Regions from separate parts of the Luteibacter sp. UNCMF366Tsu5.1 genome, predicted to be linked through region 1. Evidence: riboswitches for the same ligand, from Rfam matches in the RefSeq annotation. Region 1 holds a riboswitch; the other holds the start of a gene.
The links. A riboswitch is a leader RNA that binds a small molecule or an ion and turns the genes downstream of it on or off. The one in region 1 is predicted to bind cobalamin.
Positions count from the first base shown of each region.

Region 2: another riboswitch for cobalamin. It lies ahead of BT115_RS14240 (TonB-dependent receptor domain-containing protein); the one in region 1 lies ahead of btuB (TonB-dependent vitamin B12 receptor).

Region 1 is NZ_FPIS01000004.1:248,851-254,648, forward strand. Features, by position in the region: gene BT115_RS17430 (cobyrinate a,c-diamide synthase) at 1-697, opposite strand, end outside; gene cobO (cob(I)yrinic acid a,c-diamide adenosyltransferase) at 694-1,296, opposite strand; gene BT115_RS17440 (hypothetical protein) at 1,320-1,901, opposite strand; gene btuB (TonB-dependent vitamin B12 receptor) at 1,929-3,800, opposite strand; cobalamin riboswitch at 3,919-4,149, opposite strand; partial or broken gene BT115_RS17450 (acyltransferase) at 4,143-5,252, opposite strand; gene BT115_RS17455 (SAM-dependent methyltransferase) at 5,393-5,798, shown strand, end outside.
Region 2 is NZ_FPIS01000003.1:95,181-100,978, forward strand. Features, by position in the region: gene BT115_RS14235 (efflux RND transporter permease subunit) at 1-2,309, opposite strand, end outside; gene BT115_RS14240 (TonB-dependent receptor domain-containing protein) at 2,426-4,306, opposite strand; cobalamin riboswitch at 4,442-4,680, opposite strand; gene BT115_RS14245 (TonB-dependent receptor) at 4,929-5,798, shown strand, end outside.

The DNA of each region.
Region 1 (5,798 bases):
GCACGCGCGATGCCGGCAGCACGACGTCATCGAAGATCACGGGTGGCGGAAGCGGGACGCGATCCTGCGCCTCCCAGGCATCGGCCAACGCATCCAGCCGGGCGTCGAGGTCGTCCAGCTCCGCGGCAGCCACGAGGCCGAGGTGACGTTCCGGCAAGGTCAACGCAGCGTCACGCGGCAACGCGCCGTACCAGTCGACACCGGCGGGCAGGCTGTCCCGCAGCAAGCCGGCGTGATACGCGCTGCCGACGCGGTTGGCGAGTACGCCGCTCAGGCGAAGCGACGGACGATACGTAGCCAGCCCATGTGCCAGTGCGCCGAAGGTCTGCGCCATGGCGCTGCCGTCGATCACCGCGAGCACTGGCAGGCCGAAAGCGATGGCGAGATCCGCGCTCGACGGCGAACCGTCGAAGAGCCCCATCACGCCTTCGACCAGGATCAGGTCGGCGTCACCGGCGGCCTCGTACAGGCGCGCACGCACATCACCGTCCCCACCCATCCAGGGGTCCAATTGATACACGGGCGCACCGCTGGCGCGCGCCAGGATGGTGGGATCGAGGAAGTCGGGGCCCGTCTTGAACACCCGCACCCGCTTGCCCCGACGTGCATGCGCGCGCGCCAGGGCCGCGGTGACGCTGGTCTTGCCCTGCCCGGAAGCCGGCGCCGACACGAACAGCGCAGGGCAGTCGCGACTCACAGCTCGATCCCCTTCTGCGCACGGATACCCGCCTGGTACGCATGCTTGACCACGCGCATCTCCGTCACGGTATCGGCCAACGCGACCAGGTCATCCGGGGCACCGCGCCCCGTGATGATTACGTGCTGCTGCGGCGGCCTCGCGAGGAGTACCGCCAGTACCCGATCGAGCGGAACATAGCCCTTCACCAAGGCGATGTTCAGCTCGTCCAGCAGCACGAAGTCCATGCTCGCATCGCTCAGCATGCCCTCCGCGACCTCCCAGGCCGCCATCGCGGCGGCGATATCGCGCGCCTTGTCCTGGGTCTCCCACGTATAGCCCTCGCCCATCACGTGATAGCTCAAGGGGCCATCCTCGAACAGACGGAAGAAGGCCTCTTCGCCCGTGGAAAAACTACCTTTGATGAACTGCACCACGCCACAGCGGAAACCGTGCCCGAGCGATCGCGCCAGCATGCCGAAGCCCGACGAGCTCTTGCCTTTGCCATTGCCGGTGTTCACCACAAGGACGCCGCGATCGATCGTCGCACGTGCGATGCGGCGATCGATCAGCTCCTTCTTACGGCGCATGCGGTCGCGGTGGCGCGCCTCGTCGTCCATGGTGGCCCAGGGCGTGGTCTCGTTCATGCCTGCGCCGTACGCTGCCCACGCTGACCGGGCACGAAGCGGAACACGAGTGCCTGGATCACCTGCGCCACCAGCACGTAACCGGCTGCCGCACGCACGAACAACGGTGCCCACTGAACGAAACGCTGCACGTACTCCGTCATGTGCGGTGCGGCATAGCGCCCACCGAGCCAGTAGAAAGCACCGTTGGAAACCGCATAGGACAGCGTTGCACTCACCAGCAGCCCAGCGAACACCAGCGCGTGCGAGCGCAGCGAACCGTCGTAGCGAGGCGCCAGCAGGCGACCTGCGTACCAGAGCACCGCGTAGGCCAGCGGCATGAATGCATAGGCCACGGTAATGCAGAAGTCGCTGACGCCTGCATAGCTGACCGAATACCAGTCCACCAACACGGAGAGCACGACGAAGGCGACGAAGGCCAGGTGCTTGCGCAGATAGATGCCACCGAGAAAGAACAGCGCCATCGATGCGTCGGGCAAGTGCAACGCATCGCCGAAGTGATGGAAACGCGTGCCGATCATGACCACGGCGAACAGAGCGGCAACGGCCGCGAACATCGGGCGGGACAGCGGTTTCATGGTGGAACCTCGCAGTGGCATGGAGGATTACGAACGGGGTTGGTAGCGCAGCGTGAGCAGCCAGTTACGGCCAGGCTGGTTGAAGTAGCGGGCAGTCTCGTAATGGCGATCGAACACGTTGTTTGCGGACAGCTCGACCTTCCAGGCCGTCGCAAACGCATACGCCAGGCGAAGATCGGTGAGCGTGTAGCCGCCGAGCCGGTGCAGGTTGCTCGTGTCGTCGTAGCGATACCCGGAGGTGAACACGCTCGCCCCGACGCTCAGCGCACCGAACGAGCGATCGACGTCCACCCGTGCCGTGCGGCGCGCGCGACGCGGCAGAAGGTTGCCGTGATTCGCGTCGTCGCTATCGTCCTCGGGCTGCAACCACGTGGCATTGCCCGCGAGGCGCCAGTCGCCCAGCGTCGTGTCGCCAGCGAGTTCCACGCCACGGATGCGCGAGCGATCGACGTTGTTCGCACCACCGAAGGGGAACAGGGGGCCGGTAAGGCTCGCGTCGAACACGATGAGGTGATCGATGCGGTTCTGGAACGCGTTGATCGACCAATGCCCCCAGCCCGGCGTGCCGCGCAGGCCCAGTTCGACGTTGCGCGAGGTTTCGGGACGAAGATCGGGATTGCCGTAGTCGGGATAGTAGAGATCGTTGAACGTGGGGGCCTTGAATGCCGTGCCGTAGCTGCCGGTCACCTGCAAGGTGTTCGTCAGCGCGTAGCCGTATTGCAAACTGCCCGTGGTCTTGCCGCCGAACTGGCTGTTCTCGTCGCGGCGGAGGCTCGCCTGGATCGAGTTTGCGCCGAACTCCTGTTGCCACTGCGCGAACAAAGCGTGGTTGCGCCGCGCATCGACGAGATAGTCGGTGCTGCCAACGACGCGGTCCCGCTGCCAGTCGAAGCCCACCGTCGTAAGGCCCATGGCACCGCCGATGCGGCCGAGGTCGGCCTGGATCGAGGCGAGATCGCGATGCGTGTTGAAGGTATCGGCGTAGACACTATCCTTCTCGTCGGTGGAAAGGTCTTCGCTGCGCCCGAGGCTTGCCGTCAACAGCACGTCCTGCGCGGGCTTATAGCGCACACGGCTGCCGAGCACCTGCGTGGCCGACGCGGCGAAGTTGCTGCTGGTGCCGTCGTAATGATTGCGGCCTTCGTTGCGCGTGGCATTGGCGTCGGCGTCCCATTGTTCGTCGAAGCGCCAGCCGCCCTTGAGCGACAGCGCATTGTTACGATACCCGTCACGATCCGGCTCGTAGGTGAAGCAACCGCCACCGCCGGGACTGGGCCTGCCGCGGCATGCATTGATGCCATCGGTCTGGTCGTGATTGGCCTCGACTGCGTACCAGCCGTTGGCACCGCGACCGGCAAAGCCGACCGCGCCACGCAACGTGTTGTCGCTGCCCACGCCAATCGATGCCTGCGGCACGAAGCTGCCTTGCGGGTGACGGGTGAAGATCTGAATGACGCCACCGAGCGCATCGGAACCGTAGAGGCTGGAATAAGGACCGCGCACGATTTCGATCCGCTCGATCTGATCGACGGGAATGTCCTGAAAGGCAGCCGTGCCGGACGTGACCGAGCCCACCCGTACGCCGTCCACCAGCACGAGCACGTGATCGGCTTCGGTGCCGCGCATGAACACCGATGTGGCCTTGCCGGGACCGCCGTTGTTGGCAATCGAGACGCCGGGTGTGCCACGCAACAGATCGGCGAGCGAGCGCGGCTGGCGCTGCTCGATCTCCGCACGGTCGATGACGGTCGACGCAGCAAGCGTGAGTCCCTGATCGGTGCGGCTGGCGGTGACGACGACCTGGTCGAGGTCGGTGGAGGCCTCGTCGGCAACGGCGACTGCGGGCACGACGAAAGCTACCGCGATGGCAAGCGCGAGGCGGTGGAAACGAAACGACACGTGATGACTCCCTGCGAACCGCGCCAACCCGCGCGGCATGATGGCGGGGACAGGTGCAGGGATAGGTGGGGATTGCCGGCGGCAGAACTCGACGGCCACCCACGACATGGCCCTCCGCCTGTCCGGTGTACCACGAGGCCGGTCTCCGGGCTCACGAGCGCAGGCCATGCCTGCGGGGCGGCGCCTTCCCATGCCTCAAGGGCACAGTGGCTTCGATGCCGACCGTTTACTCGCCTACCGTTGCGGGGGCAGCTCCGGAATGGCGCGATGTGTCGAACCGCGCGTCACCGGATTCCCGTTTCAATCCGCGGCGCTGCCGCCTCGGATCACCTTGGGCGGCGACAGTGTAGCGGAACGTTTCGCGAAACGGTCACGCCAGCGCAGGAACGGGCGCTCTACCGCGTAGTGCAGCAAGGCGCCTCCGGCGAGTGTCGCTACGGCATAGATGGCGAAACGCAGGAAGCGATGGTCGGCCAGATGGCCGTCCAAAGCCGTCTGGACGAAGGTAAAGACAAGCTTGTGGCACAGGTAGAGGCTGTACGAGGTGCGTGCAAGCCACCCGGCGCCCGGCACCTCCAGGCGTGCCAGCGACGTACCGCCACTGGCCGCGGCCACAAGCAACGCCATGCCAAGGGCGAGTGCGGGATAGCCGACCACGCACGGCCAGAAGTCCATGCGCGCGCCGTCGAACAGAATGAGCATGGCACCGAGCACCAGCAGACCGCACGCAAGCAGCACCGTCGCATGCGCGCGAAGGCGCGCGATCATGGCGGGACGGAAGACGCCAGCCGCTGCGAGTGCTACGCCCGCCAGGAGCCCATCGAGACGCGACCATGTCGGGTAGTAGAGATAACGCAGGTAAGGCAGGCCGGCACCGTCGCCGTCACCCACCAGCGAGGGGGCCAGTTGGCTCGACCAGAGCCAGGCACGCAGGAGCATGCCACCCACCACAACGGCGAGACAGATCGCCACGAACGCGCCGACCGACGCACGCCGTGCGAGTGCCAGGGCAAGCAACGGAAACACGAGGTAGAAATGCTCTTCCACGCACAGGGACCACACGTGCGAGAAGGCGTAGTTGTCCGGGTTGTCGAACAGCAGGTTGAAGGTGAAGGTGGGGAACTGCCACAGCGGTTGCATGCCCGGCGTCTCGCGCCAGCCCGGCAAGGCCACATAGATGGCGAGGACGACAAAGAAGGCCGGCAGGATGCGTACGGCGCGACGCCGGTAGAAGTCGGCGAGATCCAGCGTGCCGGTGGCATGCAGCGAACGCAGTACCTGCGAGCCGATCAGGTAACCGCTGAGCACGAAGAAGAGATCGACGCCCATCCACCCGGAACGTTCGACTGTCGAAAAGCCATCACCCAGGCCGCCGACCAGATAGCTGTGGAATAGCATCACCCATACGATGGCGATGGCGCGCAAGGTATCGAGACCGGGCGTACGTTGCATGATCGAACCGGCTCCCCTGTGGACGGTCGGGCCATGCTGCGCTCATCCCCTGCGCCACCCGTGACCGAGGCATGGCGTTTTCCGGGCAGCATCGTGCGGCGGGCGCTACCATCGCGACTGGGAACCGAGGGGAGAACACCATGACGGCAACGACCGCCGGCACGCTGACATGCGTGGGCCTGGGCATGACGCTCGGGTCGCACCTGACGCCGATCGCACGCAGCCAGATCGCATCGGCCGATGTGGTCTTCGCCGGGGTATCCGATGGTGTCGTGGAGCAGTGGGTGCGCCGTCTACACCACGACGTTCGCAGTCTCCAGCCGTTCTACGCCGAGGCGAAGCCACGGCAGGCGACCTACCGGGACATGGTCGAGGCGATGCTGACCGAAGTGCGGGCCGGACGGCGTGTGTGCGGCGTGTTCTATGGTCATCCCGGCGTCTTCGCGCAGGCACCGCACGAGGCGGTGGCGCGAGCGCGCGCCGAGGGTTATGTGGCGCGGATGGAACCGGGCATCTCTTCCGAGGACTGCCTCTACGCGGACCTGG
Region 2 (5,798 bases), on a different contig from region 1:
GCCGCAGCGGCAGTCAGCACCACCCAGTACTGATTGATGTCGGAATAGATGATCGACACCTGGCGTTGGCCGAAAGCGTTGAACAAAGCGGAATCGATCATGCCCATGCCGATCTGAAGACGACCCGCGGCGTCACGGTCTACCTTCACCATCTGTTGCTTGCCGACGATGTCGAAGTCGCTGCCGACGTCACGGAACTCCTTCATCTTGCGCATCTGCCGTACGAGCTTCAGCGTCCATGGTTGGAGATCTTCGCCGCTGGTGCTGATCAACTGGAACGAGTACTGCCCGCGGTTGCTGTTGCCGCCTCCGCCGCCGAGGAACTGCACGGGGTTCATGAAGACCTGCACGTTGGAGATCTTCTCGTACTCCTTGCCGAGCCGATCCATGATCTCCTTCAGCGATTCCCGGCGTTCGCCGGGACCGCTGCCCTTGGGTTTCAGGTCCACGAACATCAGGCCCTGATTGCCCACGGCGCCGCCGTTGTCACCGCCGAGAATGGTGGACACATCGGCAACCGTGCTGTCCTTCTGCAGGACCTCGGCCACCTGGAGCAGGCGCCGGGTCATCTCGTCGGGAGAGATGTTGGCATCCGCGCTGACCTGCAACTGCAGCATGCCCGTGTCTTCGTCGGGCATGAAGTTGCCGCCGGCCGTCTTCACCACGGCGATGGCGAGCACCACCGTCGCTACGAGCAGAATCAACGGCTGCCAGCGCATCAGGCGGCGATGCCGCATCGCCCAGTCGAGCCCGCGCTGGTACAGGCGGAGGAAACCGCGGTCGAAACGTTCCAGCGCCAGCTCCCAGCGCGAGGGCTTGCGGTCCGGGGCGTCGTGTTTCAGGTAATGCGCGCACAACGCGGGAGTCAGCGTCAGCGACACCACCGCGGAAATCAGCACCGCCGCGGCAAGCGTTACGGAGAACTCGCGCAGCAGCTTGGTGATCATGTTGTTGCCGAACAGCAACGGCGCGAACACGGCCACGAGCGACAGTGTGATGGAGATCACCGTGAAGCCGATTTCGCGCACACCTTCCAGCGCGGCCTCCATAGGCTTCGCGCCATTTTCCATGTGGCGAACGATATTCTCGATGACCACGATGGCGTCGTCCACGACGAAGCCGATGCACAGCACCAGCGCCATGAGCGACAGCGTGTTCAGCGTGTACCCCAGCGACCACATCACCACGAACGCGCCCGCGAGCGACAACGGCACGCTGAGCGTGGCGATCATTGTCGGCCCCATCCGGCGCAGAAACACCAGCATCACCAGCACGACCATGACGATACTGATCATCAAGGCCACTTTGACCTCGTGCAGTGCCGACTGCGTGGTCTGGGTGAGATCGAAGATGGGCGTGACTTCCGCATCGGCGGGCAGCAGCGAGCGGAACCGCGGCAACGCCTGGCGGATGGCCTCCGCCGTGGCGATCGAGTTGGCTTCCGGCCGCTTGCTGATCTGCATGGTGACCGAGCGCTCGCCCTGGAACCACGCCTTCTGGTACTGGTCCTGCTGGCCGCTGTACACCTTGGCGATGTCGGAGAGCCGCACCGGGACGTTGTTGCGCACGGCGATGAGGATCTTGCCGAAGTCCTCGGGGCTGCGCAGGCCGTCGTTGGCGATCACCGTCATCTGTGAGTCGCCGTCGGAGAGCACACCTTGCGGTGAGTTCACGTTGGCGGCCTGCAGTGCATTCGACACGTCGTTCGCGGTGAGCCCCTTCGACGACAGGGCGTTGGTATCCAACTCAATACGGACCGCGTGCGGCGTACCGCCGAAGATCTGCACGCGCGATACGCCGTCGATCTGCGCGACCGCCGGCCGGATCAGCGTGTCGACCACGTCGTAGAGCTTGTCGGGCGGCATCGTCTTCGAGGTGAGCGCGACGAGCAGGACGGGGATCTGGCCCGTATCGAACTTGAAGTACTGCGGCGGCGACGGCATGCCGGCCGGCAAATCCGCGGCGGCGGCGTTGATGGCGGCCTGCACGTCGCGCGCAGCAGCGTCCGTCGATCGGTTCATATCGAAGCGGATACGTACGAACCCTGCGCCTTCCGTACTGTTCGAGTACATCTGGTCCACGCCCGGGATCTGCCCCAGGTGTCGCTCGAGGGGCGCGATCACGGTGGACGCCATCGTCTGCGCGCTGGCGCCAGGCATCTGCGTCTGGACAAACACCGCCGGCACCTCGATCGAAGGCAACGCGGCAACGCCCAGCAACATATAGGCGATGGCACCGGCCAGGGTCAGCCCCGCGGCAAGCAGCGAGGTACCGATGGGCCGGCGGATGAAGGGAGCAAAAAAATTCACGGCACGTCCTGTGTTCGCGGGAAGGTACCCCGCGCCCGCGGACTTTATGACGTCCCGCGCGTTTCGTCGCGTGTGCCTTTAGTGGGGCCCCTGCCGGAAGACAGGGGTTCCCGGTTTCAGTGTGCGGGGGCGTAGCGCAGGGTCAGATAGTAGGTGCGACCCAGCTGGTTGTAATAGGCCGCCGTCTCGTAGCGCTTGTCGGCGAGGTTGGCGACGCGGCCCTGCACGCTCCAGTCGGCATCGACGTGCCATGTCGCGCGGAGGTCGGCGGTGGCGTAACCGCCCAGCCGGCGCGTGTTGGCGGCGTCGTCGAAGCTGTGGCCGGCCGCGTTGAGCGAGCCGCCCAGCGTGAATGCGCCCAGGTCCTTGTCCAGGTCCACGCGGGCGGTGCGTTCCGGGCGACGCGCGAGCAGGTTGCCGTCCTGGCTTCCGCCGTCGCGGTTCTTCGGCTGCTGGAGCGTGACGTAGCCGCGCACGTGCCAGCCATCGACGTCCGCGCCCACCTGCCCCTCGATGCCACGGATGCGTGCCTTGCTCACGTTGATCGGCAGGAAGTTGGCATCGAAGCCGATGAGGTCGTTTACGGTGGTCTGGTAGGCGTTCACCGCCCAGTTCCAGATCCCGGGACGCGCAGACAGCCCGATCTCGGCGGTACGCGAGGTTTCCGGATTCAGATTGACGGGCGCGCCGTACGGATAGAACTCGTCGTTGAAGGTCGGCGCGTGGAAGGCGGTGCCGTAGGACGCCGTGAGCTTCATGCCGTTGTCGAAGCGGAAGCCATAGGCCGCCGAACCGGTGGTGTGGTTGCCGAACTGGGTGTTGTGGTCGTGACGGACCGAAAGCTGGAGTTCGTGGGCGCCAAACAGACCCTGGTACAGGGCGAAGATGCCTGTGTTGTTGCGCGAGTCGGCCAGGTAGTCGGTATCGCTCTTCAACTTTTCCTGCTGGTAGTCGACACCGGCCGTCAGGGTCTGGCCTGCGGCGAGGGTCACGTCGTTCTGCCAGGACGCCTGGTTGCGCTTGGAGTAGAGATAGCCCACCCGCGCCTTGTCCACGCCGTAGTTCACGAAGTCGAGCGTCTTGTCTGCGCCATTGAGGTAATTGTCGGCGCGGTCCTGGTTCTGGCCGAGCGCGAGCGACATGCGCCACGCCGGCATCACGTCGAAAGCCAGCTTCCCACCCGCCACCTGCTGGGAGCGGCGTGTGAAGTTCTGGAAGTCGCCGTCGTACTCGATGTCGCCCTTGCTGCGCAGCCAGCTACCGGTGAGCTCGGTGCCATCGTCCCAGCGATAACCGCCCGACAAGGCGCCGTTGTACATGCGCGAGGCATCGTGATCCGGCTCGTCGGTGAAGCAGCCCGCCATGGCCTCCGCGGCGCCGACGCGGCAAGCGTTGATACCGGCCGTGTATTGCCCGCCAAGGCTGGCGTTGTACCAGCCGTGCTGGCCGCCACCGGAAATGCCGGCCTGCCCCGCGGTATAGCCGTGGCTACCGCCCGTGACGGATAGCGTCGGGGTCGGCGCCTCACCGGCCTGGCCGTGGCGGGTGAAGATCTGGATGACGCCGCCAATGGCGTCCGATCCATACAGCGTCGAACGCGGGCCGCGCACGATCTCGATGTGGTCGATCTGCTCTACGGGGAGCTGCTCATAGGCTGGCAGACCGGCACCCACCGTGCCGACGCGCACGCCGTCCACCAGCACCAGCGTGTGCGACGAATTGGTGCCGCGCATGAACAACGAGGTCTGCTGGCCGATGCCGCCGGTGTTCGCGATCGCCACGCCGGGCAGGCCAACGAGAAGATCCTGCACGCTCACCGGCTGCAGCCGCTCGATGTCCTCGCGGGTGATGAGGGTGACCGGTGCCAGCACCTCGTCCAGCGGCGTGGGTGCACGGTTGGCGGTCACCACCACCGGATCGAGCCGGTCGGGCGCGTCGGCGGCATGGGCCATCGTCATCGTGGACAAAAGCGCCGCCGCGAGCAGGGTCTTCTTCATGGAACGTCTTCCTTTCGCCGCAAGGCGGCTCATGCAGGCAATCGGAGGACGTGCGACGAACGGCAAACGGGAGGGAACCCGGCGGCTGTCCGGATCCGCCCTCCGCGAATCGATCGAAACAGGGACGCCCGCCGGGGTGGCGGGTCGACATCGGGCCGGTCTCCGGACTCGCGTCAGCCATCGACGATGGCCGGACCCGGTGCCTTCCCGCTCGCGCAGTGGCGTCTTACCGAGTCCGCGAACGGGCAAAGCCCGCCTGGACGCATACCGTTGCGGGGGCAGTGCCGGCCTTGTCCTACGAAAGAACGCACCGGCTTCCCGTTTAATCCGCGCCAACCACCGTCGGCGCGGACACCCGAACGGCGCGGATAGTAGCCGGCAAGTGCTTGTTTGTCACGACAAATTTAATTTTTGCTTAACACAGGGTTGACCATCGCAAAATAATTCGATTACAAGCGAAAGGAATTGCTGTCGGGCGCGCGGTATGGCGCAACGGGAGGCATGGCCCACGAAACCGCGTCCGGGGAGACCGGTGGAGCGGGGCGATGAGACGGCAACACCGCCGGAGTTCGGCTCGCATCTTCGCAGCCGGCTTTCTTGCTTTCCTCGGGGAGACATACACATGCAGGCCTTCAACGTTCGCAATGGCGCCATGCGGCGCACCGCCTTGTGCACCGCCCTCGCCTTCTGCTTCGCCAGTGGCGCCGTGCTCGCCCAGTCCAATGCTTCCGGTGTCGTGTTCGGCCGCGTCGCGCAGCCGGACGGCGCCGTCGTCCATCTCGAAAACCTGGATACGGGTCTGACCCGCGACGTCGGCGTAGACGCCGATGGGCGCTACCGCGCCAGCTCGCTGCCGGTCGGCCGCTACAAGGTATCGGTCCAGCGCGGCGGTCAGGTCGCGGAAAGCCGCGACAACGTGCAGGTGAACCTCGGCGGCGGCGTGGACGTGTCCTTCGGCGGCGCAGCGACCGCTTCAGCGACTTCCGCGCAGAACCTGGAAGGCGTGCAGGTCACCGGCAACGTCCTCCCCGCGATCGACGTGTCCCAGGTCGACTCGCGCACCGTGCTCACCTCGGAACAGCTGCAGAAGCTGCCTCTCGCGCGCGACGTGACAGCGGCCGCGTTGCTCGCGCCGGGCGTCATTTCCGGCGACAGCCGCTACGGTAACGTCGCCTCGTTCGGCGGTTCGTCGGCGTCCGAGAACCAGTACTACATCAACGGCTATGCGGTGACCAACGCGCTCACCGGCCTGGGCTTCACCAGCCTGCCCTACGACGCGATCGACCAGCAACAGATCTTCACCGGTGGTTACGGTGCGGAATACGGTCGCTCGACGGGCGGCGTGATCAACATCGTGACCAAGCGCGGCGGCAACACCTGGAAAGGTGGCGTCGGCATGTACATCCAGCCGAACGGCGCACGCCAGTCGCCACGCAATATCTATCGCACCAACGGCCAGCTGTACCAGAACCGCGGCGACAACGAGCGCAGC